One region of the Bradyrhizobium sp. Cp5.3 genome, then DNA from elsewhere that is predicted to be linked to it. Evidence: predicted binding sites of a transcription regulator. Region 1 holds the regulator's gene; each other region holds the start of a gene.
What was found. Region 1 encodes LexA, which represses DNA repair genes until DNA is damaged. Its sites were predicted from a motif close to TGTTCNNNNTGTGTTCNG; they were not measured.
Positions count from the first base shown of each region.

Region 2: the regulator LexA is predicted to act here: its motif matches at 2,632-2,649, upstream of K289_RS0114490 (ATP-dependent Clp protease adaptor ClpS).
Region 3: the regulator LexA is predicted to act here: its motif matches at 2,366-2,383, upstream of K289_RS0112955 (ribonuclease T2).

Region 1 is NZ_AUFA01000003.1:202,796-206,943, reverse strand. It holds gene K289_RS0106275 (helix-turn-helix transcriptional regulator) at 1-577, shown strand, start outside; gene glp (gephyrin-like molybdotransferase Glp) at 705-1,916, shown strand; gene lexA (transcriptional repressor LexA) at 2,092-2,790, shown strand; gene K289_RS51420 (hypothetical protein) at 3,086-3,517, shown strand; gene K289_RS0106255 (ComEC/Rec2 family competence protein) at 3,529-4,148, opposite strand, start outside.
Region 2 is NZ_AUFA01000009.1:115,835-119,982, forward strand. It holds gene K289_RS0114485 (tannase/feruloyl esterase family alpha/beta hydrolase) at 1-848, shown strand, start outside; gene K289_RS0114490 (ATP-dependent Clp protease adaptor ClpS) at 879-2,600, opposite strand; gene K289_RS0114495 (MDR family MFS transporter) at 2,721-4,148, opposite strand, start outside.
Region 3 is NZ_AUFA01000008.1:151,966-156,113, forward strand. It holds gene K289_RS0112930 (ATP-binding protein) at 1-55, shown strand, start outside; gene K289_RS0112935 (haloacid dehalogenase type II) at 52-798, opposite strand; gene K289_RS0112940 (DUF3617 family protein) at 799-1,329, opposite strand; gene K289_RS0112945 (hypothetical protein) at 1,372-1,677, opposite strand; gene K289_RS0112950 (hypothetical protein) at 1,854-2,321, shown strand; gene K289_RS0112955 (ribonuclease T2) at 2,431-3,132, shown strand; gene K289_RS0112960 (23S rRNA (adenine(2030)-N(6))-methyltransferase RlmJ) at 3,265-4,122, shown strand.

The DNA of each region.
Region 1 (4,148 bases):
GGCGGGCCTCGACGAACTCGATCAGGGGTTCGTGCTCGCGGACGCTCAGGCACGTCCGGTATTCGTCAATCGCCGCGCGCGTGAACTGCTCGACGTCGCCGATAGCGTCGTGCTCGAGGCGGGCGCGCTGAGCGCCGTCAACAGCGAAGACGGCCGCCGTCTGCGGACGCTGATCGGTTCGTGCAGCCTCGACAATCCTGTTCGCATCGGCGGCGAGATGAGCCTGCGCCGGCCGCCCGGCCGCATGCCGCTGCACGTGCAGGTGACGCCGGTCGGCAGCGATTGGACGGAGAGCGCCGTGCCGCTCGCCTCCGGCTGGCGCTCGAGCGCGATGCTGCTCATCACCGACCCCGAGCCCAATGCGCGGGCAAGACTCGAGGCGTTGCGCGAGCGCTACGGCCTCACCCGCGCCGAAGCCGCGTTCGCGCTCGAGATTGTGAAGGGCGACGGCCGCAAGACCACGGCCGAGCGGCTCGGCATCACCGATGGAACCGCACGCAGCCACCTGTCGAGGATTTTTGATAAGACCGGCGTGAGTCGGCAGGCCGAGTTGGTGCGGCTCTTGCTGCAGAAATAGATTTCCCGCCTGGTCAACATCGCAGGGACGTGCGCGTGACCTGCGCTTCCGGAGCCCTTTTGCTTCGGCCCCTCCACTCGGCTAGAACCTTGCCGACCAGTCCTTCGATTTGTAGCGGGAGTTCGCCGTGGCCCTCATGCCGGTTTCCGATGCGCTTGCCGCCGTACTCGCGGGTGCAGAGCCTCTGGCCGAGGAAACGATCGCGCTCGACGATGCCTTCCATCGCGTGCTCGCGCGCGATGTTGCGGCCCGGCGTACGCAGCCGCCGCAGGCGATGTCGGCGATGGACGGCTACGCCGTGCGCGCGAGCGATGTGGCCAATGTCGACACGCAGCTCTCCGTGATCGGCGAGGTCGCCGCGGGCCGGCCGTTCGCGGGGACGGTGGGCGCCGGCGAAGCGGTGCGGATCTTCACCGGTGGCGTCGTTCCCGATGGCGCGGACGCCGTCGTGATCCAGGAGGATACGGTCGCTGAGGGCAAGCGCGTCACGATCAAGGAGGCCGCCATTGCCGGCCGGCACATCCGCCCCGCCGGCGTCGATTTTCGCGAGGGCGACGTGCTGCTGCGGAAGGGAACCCGCCTCACCGAGCGCGACCTCGCGCTCGCCGCCGGCATGAACCATCCCCGCCTTCCCATCCGCCGCCGTCCGAAGGTCGCGATCCTCGCGACCGGCGATGAGCTGGTGATGCCGGGCTCGACGCCCGGGCCCGGCCAGATCGTCTACTCCAACGGCTACGCCCTCCACGCGCTCGCCCGCAGCGAAGGCGCCGAAACGATCGACCTTGGGGTCGTCGCCGATACCCTGGAGGCCACCACTGCCGGTATCCGCCGCGGGCGCGAGAGTGGCGCCGACATCCTGCTGACGACCGGCGGCGCCTCGGTCGGCGACCACGACCTGGTCCAGCAGGCGCTCAAGGCCGAGGGCATCTCGATGTCGTTCTGGAAGATCGCGATGCGGCCGGGCAAGCCGATGATGCACGGTCATCTCGGCGCGATGCGCGTGATCGGCCTGCCCGGCAATCCCGTGTCATCCTACGTTTGCGGCTTCCTGTTCGCGGTGCCGCTGATTCGCGCGCTTGCCGGCCGCGCAGTGATTCACCACCGCCGCGAGCGCGCCGTGCTCGGCCGCGACCTCAGTGCCAACGACATGCGCGAGGACTATCTTCGCGCGCGCCTCGAAGTGCGCGACGACGGCACGCTGGTTGCGCTGCCCGTCAACCATCAGGACTCCTCGCTGCTTGCGAATCTCGCTGCGGCACAGGTACTTCTCGTGCGGCCGCCATTCGCGCCGAAGGCCGACGCCGGCGCGCCTTGCGAGGTGTTGCGGCTGCCCGGTTGAACGCAACGGCGACACGTGTTCCGCGAACTTTGTCGCGTTCACGGTAAATTAAGCAGTTGCGGAACACATATCGAACATATAGTGTCCGTTCATGATTTGTTTCGAGCATCTAGCGGCTTGCCGCTGAATTCAGCGTCTCGGAATCGAACGACATCAACCGGGGGATTTGGTCGAGATGTTAACGCGCAAACAATACGAGCTTCTGCGGTTCATCAGCGAGCGTCTGAAGGAAAGCGGCGTGCCGCCCTCCTTCGACGAGATGAAGGACGCGCTCGACCTGCGCTCGAAGTCCGGTATCCATCGCCTGATCACCGCGCTCGAGGAGCGCGGCTTCATCCGGCGCCTGCCCAATCGCGCCCGCGCCATCGAAGTGATCAAGCTACCGGAGCTCCAGGCTGCCGCCGGAAGCCGGCGCGGCTTCACGCCCAGCGTCATCGAAGGCAATCTCGGCAAGGTGCGTGGCTCCAGTGCACCGGTGGACGAAGGCGAGCGTCCGGTCGCAGTGCCGGTGATGGGCCGCATCGCGGCCGGTACGCCGATCGAGGCCTTGCAGACCCGCAGCCACACCATCAGCGTACCGCCGGACATGCTCGGCTCGGGCGAGCACTACGCGCTCGAAGTGCGCGGCGATTCGATGGTTGAGGCCGGCATCCTCGACGGCGACATGGCGCTGATCCAGCGCAACGAGACCGCCGATACCGGCGACATCGTGGTTGCCCTGATCGACGACGAGGAAGCGACGCTGAAGCGCTTTCGCCGCCGCGGCGCCTCGATCGCGCTCGAGCCCGCCAATGCCGCCTATGAGGTGCGCATCCTGCCGCCGAACCGCGTGAAAATTCAGGGCAAGCTGATCGGTCTGTACCGGAAGTACTGAGCGCATGCGGCGGAGCCGTGAGCCGATGCTCGTCGTGCGGAGCAACTGATCTCCGCCGCGTGTAGTGCGGCGCCGATGAATCCAGGAATGATGTCGACAAGCGCAGCATAAAAGAATTCACAGGAGCGCGCTTTGTTCCAAACGCTCTTGATGAACGTGGAAAAGATAAAGTGATCGGCAGGTCTGCACACAAGTCGCAGATTTGCCCTCAACATCGCATATCATCGTAGCCTTCCTGATAGAGGCCTGGGCCTCCGGGGGCACGGGTCGCTATCTCTGATGAGGAGCACTTGCGATGTGTGACTACAGTCTGCATGCCGTCGCGACCCGTCCCGCCCAGGTCGGTGAGACGATCGTCACGACAACCTTCCGCGGCACCTCGACACGCGGCTTCGCTTCGGAAGCCGATCTCTCGGTCGCGGTCTGCCTGCTGCCGGGGACGGAGCTCGCCTTCGCCGACAATGTCCGCTACGACAATCGCTGGATCTGGACGCGCACCATCAACTCCCGCGTCGGCAAGTTCGGCAAGGTCGATCCGCACATTCCGGACCGCCATCATGATGCGATCGAATTCCCGGACGGCAAGTATGTGCTGGTGACGCAGCTCGTCGAATGCCAGCGCGCAACCGTGCTGCAATTGCCGGTGACCCAGCCGGTCGGTGAGCACAAGCCGCAAGTGGCCGCCGATAGGCCGCAGCCGACCGTGACACGCCTGCCGATCGGCTGACACGATCGATTTCAGTCCTCGGCCTGAAGGTCGGCCTCCGACGGCGTTGCGTCCCTGGAGCGCGGTGTGGCCGGCCGTGGCGCGAGATTTGATTCATAATAACCATCGCCGGCGGCGGCCGGCGACCAGGGGCGGTTTGCGCCCCTCGCCCTCACCGCCTGCACCGCAAAGCCGTCGCCGCGACGCATGAGCGCCAGCCCGCCCTGTCCTGCCAGACGATCCCGGTCGACCACCATCGCCGCGCAATCGGGCGGCGCGGGCCGTGCCGTCACCACCAGCGCGGCCCGGCTGCAATCATCGGACAGCGCGTCGGCGCGCAGCGCCAGGGCGATCAGGCGCCCGTCGGCGAGCGGGGTCACGCATCCGGCCTCGTCGCATGACACGCCGCTGCCGAGCGAGGCGTCACCGGCGCTGCGTGGATCGGCATCGGCCGCAAGCCACTCCTTCGCGAGAAACGCATCCTTGTTCGCCGCGATCAGATGCAGGCGACCGTCGCCGGCGCGCACTGCAATGGTACGCCCGTCGCCGGCGATCAGGATATCCGGCTGGCGCACGGACACCGCCCAGACGATCGCAATGAACAGCACGAGGGCACCGGACCAGCGTAAGGGCGTACGCAGCAGCCCCATCA
Region 2 (4,148 bases), on a different contig from region 1:
CTTGCGACAAGGCCGATGGCTCCGATGACGCGCTGGTGCAGGATCCCGTCGCCTGCAAGGCGGCGTTCAAGGCCGAGACGCTGCGCTGTGCCAGCGGCCAGAGTGGCGACCAGTGCCTGACTGACGCGCAGATCAAGGCGATCGACACGCTGCATGCGACCTACAAATTCCCGTTCGCGCTCGCCAACGGTCTCGACGACTATCCGGGCTGGGGTATTTCGGGCGAGGATACGCCGGCTGCCGGCTCGACCGGCGGCTGGGTCGCATGGTGGCTCGGCACGGCGCCGCCGGCGCAGCCGCCTGTGCCCAACAACGGCATCGCCTGGATCTACGGCGCAGGCGGCATCCAATATGTGTTCGCGCGCGATCCCAAGCTTGACGTCACCACCTACAAGGTAGAGGAGCACAAGGCGCGGCTGCTCGAGGTCTCGAACCTCATGGACTCGACCAATCCCGATCTCAGCCGCTTCCGCGCCCACGGCAGCCGGCTGATCATGCTCGAGCATATGGCCGACTACGCGCAGAGCCCCTATGCCGGCATCCGCTACTTCGAGAGCGTCGAGCGCAAGCTCGGCAAGGCCGAGACCGCGGAGTTCGCGCGGCTCTACACCGCACCGGGCGTCGACCATGTCGGCTCCGGCGCGCCGGCCAATGTCGACATGTTGAGCGTGCTGGTCGACTGGGTCGAGAAGGGCAAGGCGCCAGGTGACTTGGAGGTCACCGAGCAGAAGGTCGAGGCGCCGTCATTCGCAGTGCTGCGCGCGCTGCCGCTGTGCCGCTGGCCGACATGGCCGCACTACAAGAGCGGCCCGGTGACGGAGGCGTCGAGCTTCACCTGCGCGCCGTGAGGCTCGACTGAACGGCCATGGCGGCAGGCTTCACCCCGCCGCCATCCGCTGCGCACCGCCCAGCAGCCGCGCATTGAGCCGGCCGCCGGAGAACAGCATGTCGTCGAGTGCCTCGTCGATGTCGGCGGAGATGACGGAGTTGCCACCATCGCGCGCGAGGCTGGCCTGCGCCAGCCGCCGCATCAATTCCTTGATGAACGCACAGCTCGTGCCCTCGCTGCGCCGGGCAGCCTCAGCGACGATCGCGTCCTCGAGCGGCAATCCTTTGCCGTAGAGCCGGACCAGCTTGCTGCGGCCGCTCTCGTCGGGAAGCGGAACTTCGATGGCCTGGTCGATGCGACCCGGACGACCCGCGAGCGCGCCCTCGAGGTCCCGCGGCCGGTTGGTGGTCAGAACGAACAGGATGTCCGCATCCTCCTTCAGCCCGTCCATCTCATTGAGCAGCTTGTTCAGCATGGTTTCCTCGCACGGTCCCATGTCGTCACGGTCGCGGGCAATGAGATCGACATCCTCGATCACCACCATCGAGGGCTGAAGCAAACGCGCGAGTCTCATATAGGCGCCGAGAAGGCCCATTTGCTCCGCGGCGATGATCAGCGTCGTATGCCCGGGCAAGTGTGTCGCGAGATAGCGGATCGTGTGGGTCTTGCCGGTGCCGGGCGGTCCGTAAAGCAAAATTCCCTTGCGAGTCGACTGCCCGAGGTGGCGCAGCATGTCTCGTGTGCCCACGAAGTTCAGCACGTTGCGATCGAGCAGCCGCAACGTTTGTTCGGGCAGGATCACCTCGTCACGCCCGATCGAGGGAAGCCGGTGCACGGTAATCGCGCGCGAGCGGCCGCGGTAGTCGGGATCGGTATCGAGCGAGAGGATCTTGCCGCGATAGGTGCGCGCGGCCTGCACTGCGTCCTCCAGCGCGCTGAAGCATTGCTGGACAAGCGCCGCACCACCGGCCCCGGCCGGCACCATGACCTCGATCCGCACGCCGATCTCACGGCTATATTCCCGGTGAATGGCCAGAAGCACCGCGTAGCGGAGGCCGGACGCTGCGCAAAGCCAAAGACCATTGTCAAGGCACTTGGCCGGTGCTCGTTCGCCGATGTCCACGTCGTTGTACTGAAGCGGTGCGATCGTCACAGCGAAATTGTCGTTCTGCATCAATCTCGACATGGATAGCGTTTCGTAACGCCGGTCTTCGGCGAGACCGAACAGCCGGACCGGTGATGCGAACAGTCTGTCGATGGCGGCCTGGACGTCTGCCCGCATGTGGCCGGGAAACTGGCGCACCGTGGTCACGAGCTCGCTGCGCGGGACGTGGGCGAAATGCCAATTCAAGACGCCGAATGCGTAGTTGAACGTCTCCTCGGGCAGCTCCTGGGATGCCGTTGCTGCCGCAAGCACGCAATCGGCGCACAGCCAGACTGTACGGTCCATCAATTGCACTTCCGATTGCGCGGTAGGCTGGCCGCAAAGCTCGCAGCAGGACCTCGCCGTCTCGCTCGTGATCAGGAGAGGATGGCCGGCGGAGGCTATACGCTGCCGCGCAGATTCGAGCAGAGCGCCCGCGACGGACGGCGGATAGGGACCACAGACGGCGGTCGCATGCTTCTCGATGCCGGCCACAACGGAGGCTGCTTCGCTCTCCGACTTGCCGAAGACGCGGCGCAACAGGTCAATAATGAATTCATGCGGAGTATCGTCGTCGCCATGGAACACGAGTTGGGCCGGCACGGTCTCGGCCCGGGCATCGCTCATGAATTGCTCCTCTTCCACAATCTATAATTGATAGAACAAATAAGGAACACAAAGTGAGGCAGCCGTCAAGTGAGACGGCCGCGCAAACGTTTAATCAGGGATATGAGAGGACCGAAGCCCTCAGTGCGCCGGTCCGCCGGCTGCCCCCTTCACGCGCCGCATCAGCATCACGGCGATAGCGGCCAGCACCAGAACCACGCCGATCACCGCAAACGTGTCGGAATAGCCCATCACCAGCGCCTGACGCTTGACGGTCTTGCCGAGCGCGATGATCGCCTGCTCGCGCGCGGCGTTGGGGTCGGGCACGCCGTGCGCCATGAAGTAGTTGGTGAGCTGCGCGATGCGGGTGCGAACCTCCTCGCGGCCGAGCGTGACCGAATGGCCGATGATGTTGGAATGGAACTGCTCGCGCTTGGTGACGATGGTTGCGAGCACGGCGGTGCCGATCGCGCCGCCGAGATTGCGCATCATGTTGGAAATGCCGGAGGCGGCGGGCGCATCCTGCGGCGCGACGCTGCCGAGGCTGAGCGCGGAGAGCGGCGCCAGCGTCAGCGCCTGGCCAATCGCGCGGACGACGTTGGGGGCGAAGAACTGATCGCCGGAATAGTCGAGCGACATCATGATATTCATGAATGAGCTCGCGGCGAACAAGAGCAGGCCGACTGCCGCGATGTAGCGGGTGTCGAACCGTTGCATCAGCTTCGGCACCAGCGGAATCAACAGAAGCTGCGGCAGACCGGTCCAGGCCAGCACGTTGCCGATCTGCTCGGCATTGTAGCCCTGCACCTGGCCGAGATAGGCGGGCAGGAGATAGACCGAGCCGAACAGCGCGAAGCCGAGGAACACCGAGGCGATCGTGCCGACGCCGAAATTCCACTGCGTGAGCAGCCGCAGGCGCAGCAGCGGCTTTTCGACCACCAGCTCGTTATAGATGAACAGCGTCAGGCTGACCGCCGCGATGACGGCAAGCCGGACGATGAAGGGCGAGCCGAACCAGTCGTCCTTGTTGCCCTCCTCCAGCACGGCCTGAAGGGAGGCGAGGCCGACCGCCATGGTCGCGATGCCGAACCAGTCGCCCTCACGCAGCAGCCCGAGCTGCAGCGGCTGGCGCTCCAGCGTGAAGAACAGCGTGATCACCATCACCGCGGTGGGCACGACGTTGACGAAGAAGATGGTCTGCCAGCCGTAATTCTCGGTGAGATAGCCGCCGATGGTCGGGCCGATCGCCGGGGCAAAGGTGACGGCCAGAGAGAACATCGCCAGCCCAATCGGCTGCTGGGCCTTCGGCAGCTTGGTGAAGACCAGCGTGAAGGCCATCGGGATCAGGACGCCGCCGAAGAAGCCCTGGAAGCCGCGCATCGCGATCATCGACGGCAGATCGTGGGTGAAGGCACAGGCGACCGAGAATGCCGCGAACAGCGTCGCGAAGCTCAGCATGATGTTGCGGAAGGAGAACACCCGCGACAGGTAGTCGGTCAGCGGAATGACGATGATCTCGCCGATCAGGTAGGAGGTCGAGATCCATGATCCGTTGTCGACGCCGGTGCC
Region 3 (4,148 bases), on a different contig from region 1:
GCTCGGCGACAGCCCGATGGGTGGCCTGCGGGCGAGCGTAAGGATTCCGGTCTAAGCCGCGGCTTGCAGCTTGTCCGCGAGGTCGATGAAGCTGGTCGCATAGATGTCGAACCAGCTCTCGGGCGAGATGTCGGGCGCCGCGTCGGGTCCGAACTCCAGAGGACGAGGCACGAAGGCTGTCTTCATGCCGAATGCGCGAGCCGCCTTCAAATCGTACTTGTGGCAAGCAACCATCAGAATCTGATATGGGCGATAGCCAAGGTAGTCGACGGCGAGTTGATAGACCGCCGGCGCAGGTTTGTAACTCTTGGCCAGTTCCGCCGTCAGCACGGCATCGAACGGCAGGCCGGCATTTTTCACCAGGGCGATCACGCTGGCCATGCCTGCGTTCGACAACGTCGACGTCAGATAATGTCGGCGAAGCCGAGTCAGCCCCTCGATCGCATCCGGCCAGGCGTCAAGCCGCGTCCAGACATTGTTCAGTTCGTCACGCTCGGCCCCATCCAGACGATCGGACAAGCCGTGCGTCTCGACGAGATCGTCCAGCGCCTCCCGGTAGATGCGATCAACCCGCAACCAGCTCCTGCGGCCTGCGATCACCGCGTCCATCGCGGCGCGGTACAGCTCACGCCATTCTGCCGAAAAGGCAGCCCAGTCGATCTCCAATCCCTTCTCGCTGTTGATAGCGGCGCCAGCCCGCAGGATCGGCTCATAGAAATCGACGCAGGTGCCCTGCACATCGAATACCATCGCCTTGACGTTCGCCAGCTGGCCAGGGCCCACCATGACGCGCGCCACCTATTTCGGCAGCAGGTTCTTCAGCTTGTCGGCGTCGCGCGTGTTTATCTTGAAGCCGCCGGGCATCACGATGTCGCCGGGCTTCTGATCCGGCTTGCAGGCCCCGAGCCACTTGGCTTCGATCATCGTGGTGGCATCACGCCCTGCCGCGCCGGCGACGCCACCTTGCGCGTGCGAGGTGCTCTTCACCGTGTAGGCCGAATTGAAATCGCCGGTGATCTCGGCATGCGAGGTCGTGGTCACGCCGGCGACGCTGCACTCGGAATCGCTGACATAGCCCGTCGCCGTCTTCTTGATGTCCTGCTTGGAGCAAATCTGCTTGGCCATCGGGGAGACGTTGTTGCTCATCTCCTTGTCGACGGTCTCGTCGGTGCAGTGCTGCATGGTCATTTCCGGCATCGGCGAGCCGGTCCTGACCATCTTCATCTCCCATAGGCCGGCCTTGCGCGTCGGCAGATCGTCGGCACGGGCCGCGCCGGCCGACAAGGCGAGGCAAACGGCCGAACCGAGCAAAGCAAGTTTGCGCGTCATGCGAGAAGCTCCCGGCAGTATCGTGGCCTTACGAAAGACGCCTCAATAGAGCGTGCGGATCGGCTGCTCGGCCGGGCCATAGGGCACCCAGCGGCAGGAAAACGAGATGTAGCCGCCCTCATAGGCCTGCACGGCGAGGAATTTGACCACCTTGCCGTACCGTGCGCAGTGATCGACCGCGACCTGCCGCGCATCGACCTGGGTCGCCATCGAATAGGCGATGATGCCACCGGTGTCGTTACCCTTGAACGGGGGCACCGGCAGGATGTCGGCGCCCGCCGGCTGGCTCGCCAGCATTCCCGAGATAACCAGGCTGGCAAAAAGGCCCGCGGCCGCAATGATTCGCATTCCCGTCACTCCATTTGGCTGGGGCCAGTTTACGGTGCCTGGACGACGCTGAAAAGAACGGAAGGCCCGTCTGCTGCGCCGTTATTGTCAACTCGTCGACAAGTGTTGCCGTGCTGCACTTGACCTCCTCCGGCCTTCGCGGCACCGTCCGACCCTCCATGCCTATTGGATTGCCCATGCGCGCCCTCTCGACCTCCCTGAAATCGCTCCGCCTTGCCGCGGGGCTTGGCCTCCTGTTCGGGGCGCTGTCGCTCGGCGAGGCCCGGGCCGCCAATCCGCTGGAGCTGAACTTCTGGCTGGACGGGCCGCGCTATGACGGCCGCGTCGCCGATTGCGACAAGGCGCTGCCCACGATTGCCACCCAGTTCTGGGAGAAGGAAAGCTCCTTCTGGAATTCGCCGCTGAAGATCACCGGTTTCGCCGGTGTCCACGAGATCGCCTTCCGTCCCTGGCAGTCCGACAACATTCCGCGCCGCTACTGCACGGGCCAGGCCATGCTGACCGACGGCAAGGCGCGCACGGTGCATTTCTCGATCATCGAGGACGGCGGCTTCGCCGGCTTCGGCCAGGGCGTCGAATGGTGCGTGGTCGGGCTCGACCGCAACTGGGCCTACAATCCGTCCTGCCGCGCGGCAAAGCCCTGATTCGGGCTGGGCGGCGCCTCCGATACGGGCCGCCCCACGAATTTTGTTCTTGAAATGTTCTTGTCGCCTGCTAGGCTTCCTCGCACAGTCTAGTTGAGGGGGCGTCGTCATGTTTCATTCCAGATTGCAGTCGTTTTCCCGCCTGATGATCTCGCTCACGCTGGCCGCCGGGCTGATGTCGCTCGCGGGCGCTGCGATGGCACAGGACAGGCGGCAGAACGCACCCGGCGAATTCGATTTTTACGTATTGTCGCTGTCGTGGTCGCCGTCCTTCTGTGAAGAGGCCGCAGAGCGCGGCCGCGGCGGCGGGCGCTCCCAGATGCAGTGCGACGGCCGGCCCTATTCCTTCGTGGTGCACGGGCTCTGGCCGCAATATGAGAGCGGCTTTCCGGAATACTGCCAGCGGCCGGCGCCGCGACTCAACCGCAGCATCGTCTCCTCGATGCTCGACCTGATGCCGGCGCCCGGCCTGATCTTCAACGAGTGGGACAAGCACGGCACCTGCTCCGGGCTCAGCGACCGCAATTATTTCGAGACAATCCGGAAAGCGCGCGCGGCGATCAAGATTCCGGCCGAGTTTCTCGACCTGTCGCAGGCCAAGACCGTGGCGCCGGCCGAGATCGAGGAAGCCTTCATCAAGGCCAATCCGGGCCTGAGCAATGCGGCGATCTCGGTCACCTGCAACCGGACGCGACTGTCCGAGGTCCGCATCTGCCTCAGCAAGGACCTGCAATTCCGCGCCTGCGAGGAGATCGAGCGCCGCGCCTGCCGCCGCGACCAGGTGACGATGCCGCCGATCCGGGGCGGTTAGGGCCGCGAGATCCGTCATTGCGAGCGCAGCGAAGCAATCCAGACTGCCGCCGCGGATAGATTCTGGATTGCTTCGCTGCGCTCGCAATGACAAGTGGTTGGGGATCGCGCAAGACAAAGTAGCCCCTGCCCCATGAACTACCGCCACGCCTTTCACGCCGGCAACTTTGCCGATGTCATCAAGCACATCGTGCTGGCGCGCATCCTCACTTATCTGCAGGAGAAGCCGGGCGCGTTCCGCGTCATCGACACCCATGCGGGCGCCGGCCTCTACGATCTCGAAAGCGATGAAGCGCGCCGCGGCGGCGAATGGCTGACGGGCATCGCGCGGCTGCTGCAGGCGCGGCTTTCGAACGAGACCGCGGCGCTGACGAAGCCCTATCTCGACATCGTCCGCGCTTTCAATCCAAAGGGCGAGCTCAAGGCCTATCCGGGCTCGCCGCTGATCGCGCGCGGCCTGTTACGCCCGCAGGATCGCCTCGTCGCCTGCGAGCTCGAGCCGAAGGCGCGCAAGGCGCTGATCGATGTGCTGCGGCGCGACGAACAGGCCCGCGTGGTCGATCTCGACGGCTGGGTGGCGCTGCCTGCCTTCGTGCCACCGAAGGAGCGGCGCGGGCTCGTGCTGATCGATCCGCCCTTCGAGGCAAAGGACGAGTTCGAACGGCTGGGCGAAGCCTTCTCGGCAGCCTTCGCGAAGTGGCCGACCGGTATCTATGTAATCTGGTATCCGGCCAAGAGCCGGCGTGCCACCGACGCACTGGCGCGGCTCGTCGCGCAGGCCGCGGCCGCAGCGAAGCCGAGTGGAAAATGCCTGCGGCTCGAATTCAGCGTCGCGCCGCAAGTCGACGGCGCACTCACCACTACCGGGCTCCTGATCGTCAATCCTCCCTACACGTTGCAAAGCGAGCTCAGGACGATTTTACCCGAGCTGGAGAAGCCGCTCGGCCAAGGCGGCGCCGCGCGCTTCCGCCTCGAGGTGCCGAAGCCGTAAAGCTCCGGCATCCTTGGGAAAAATAT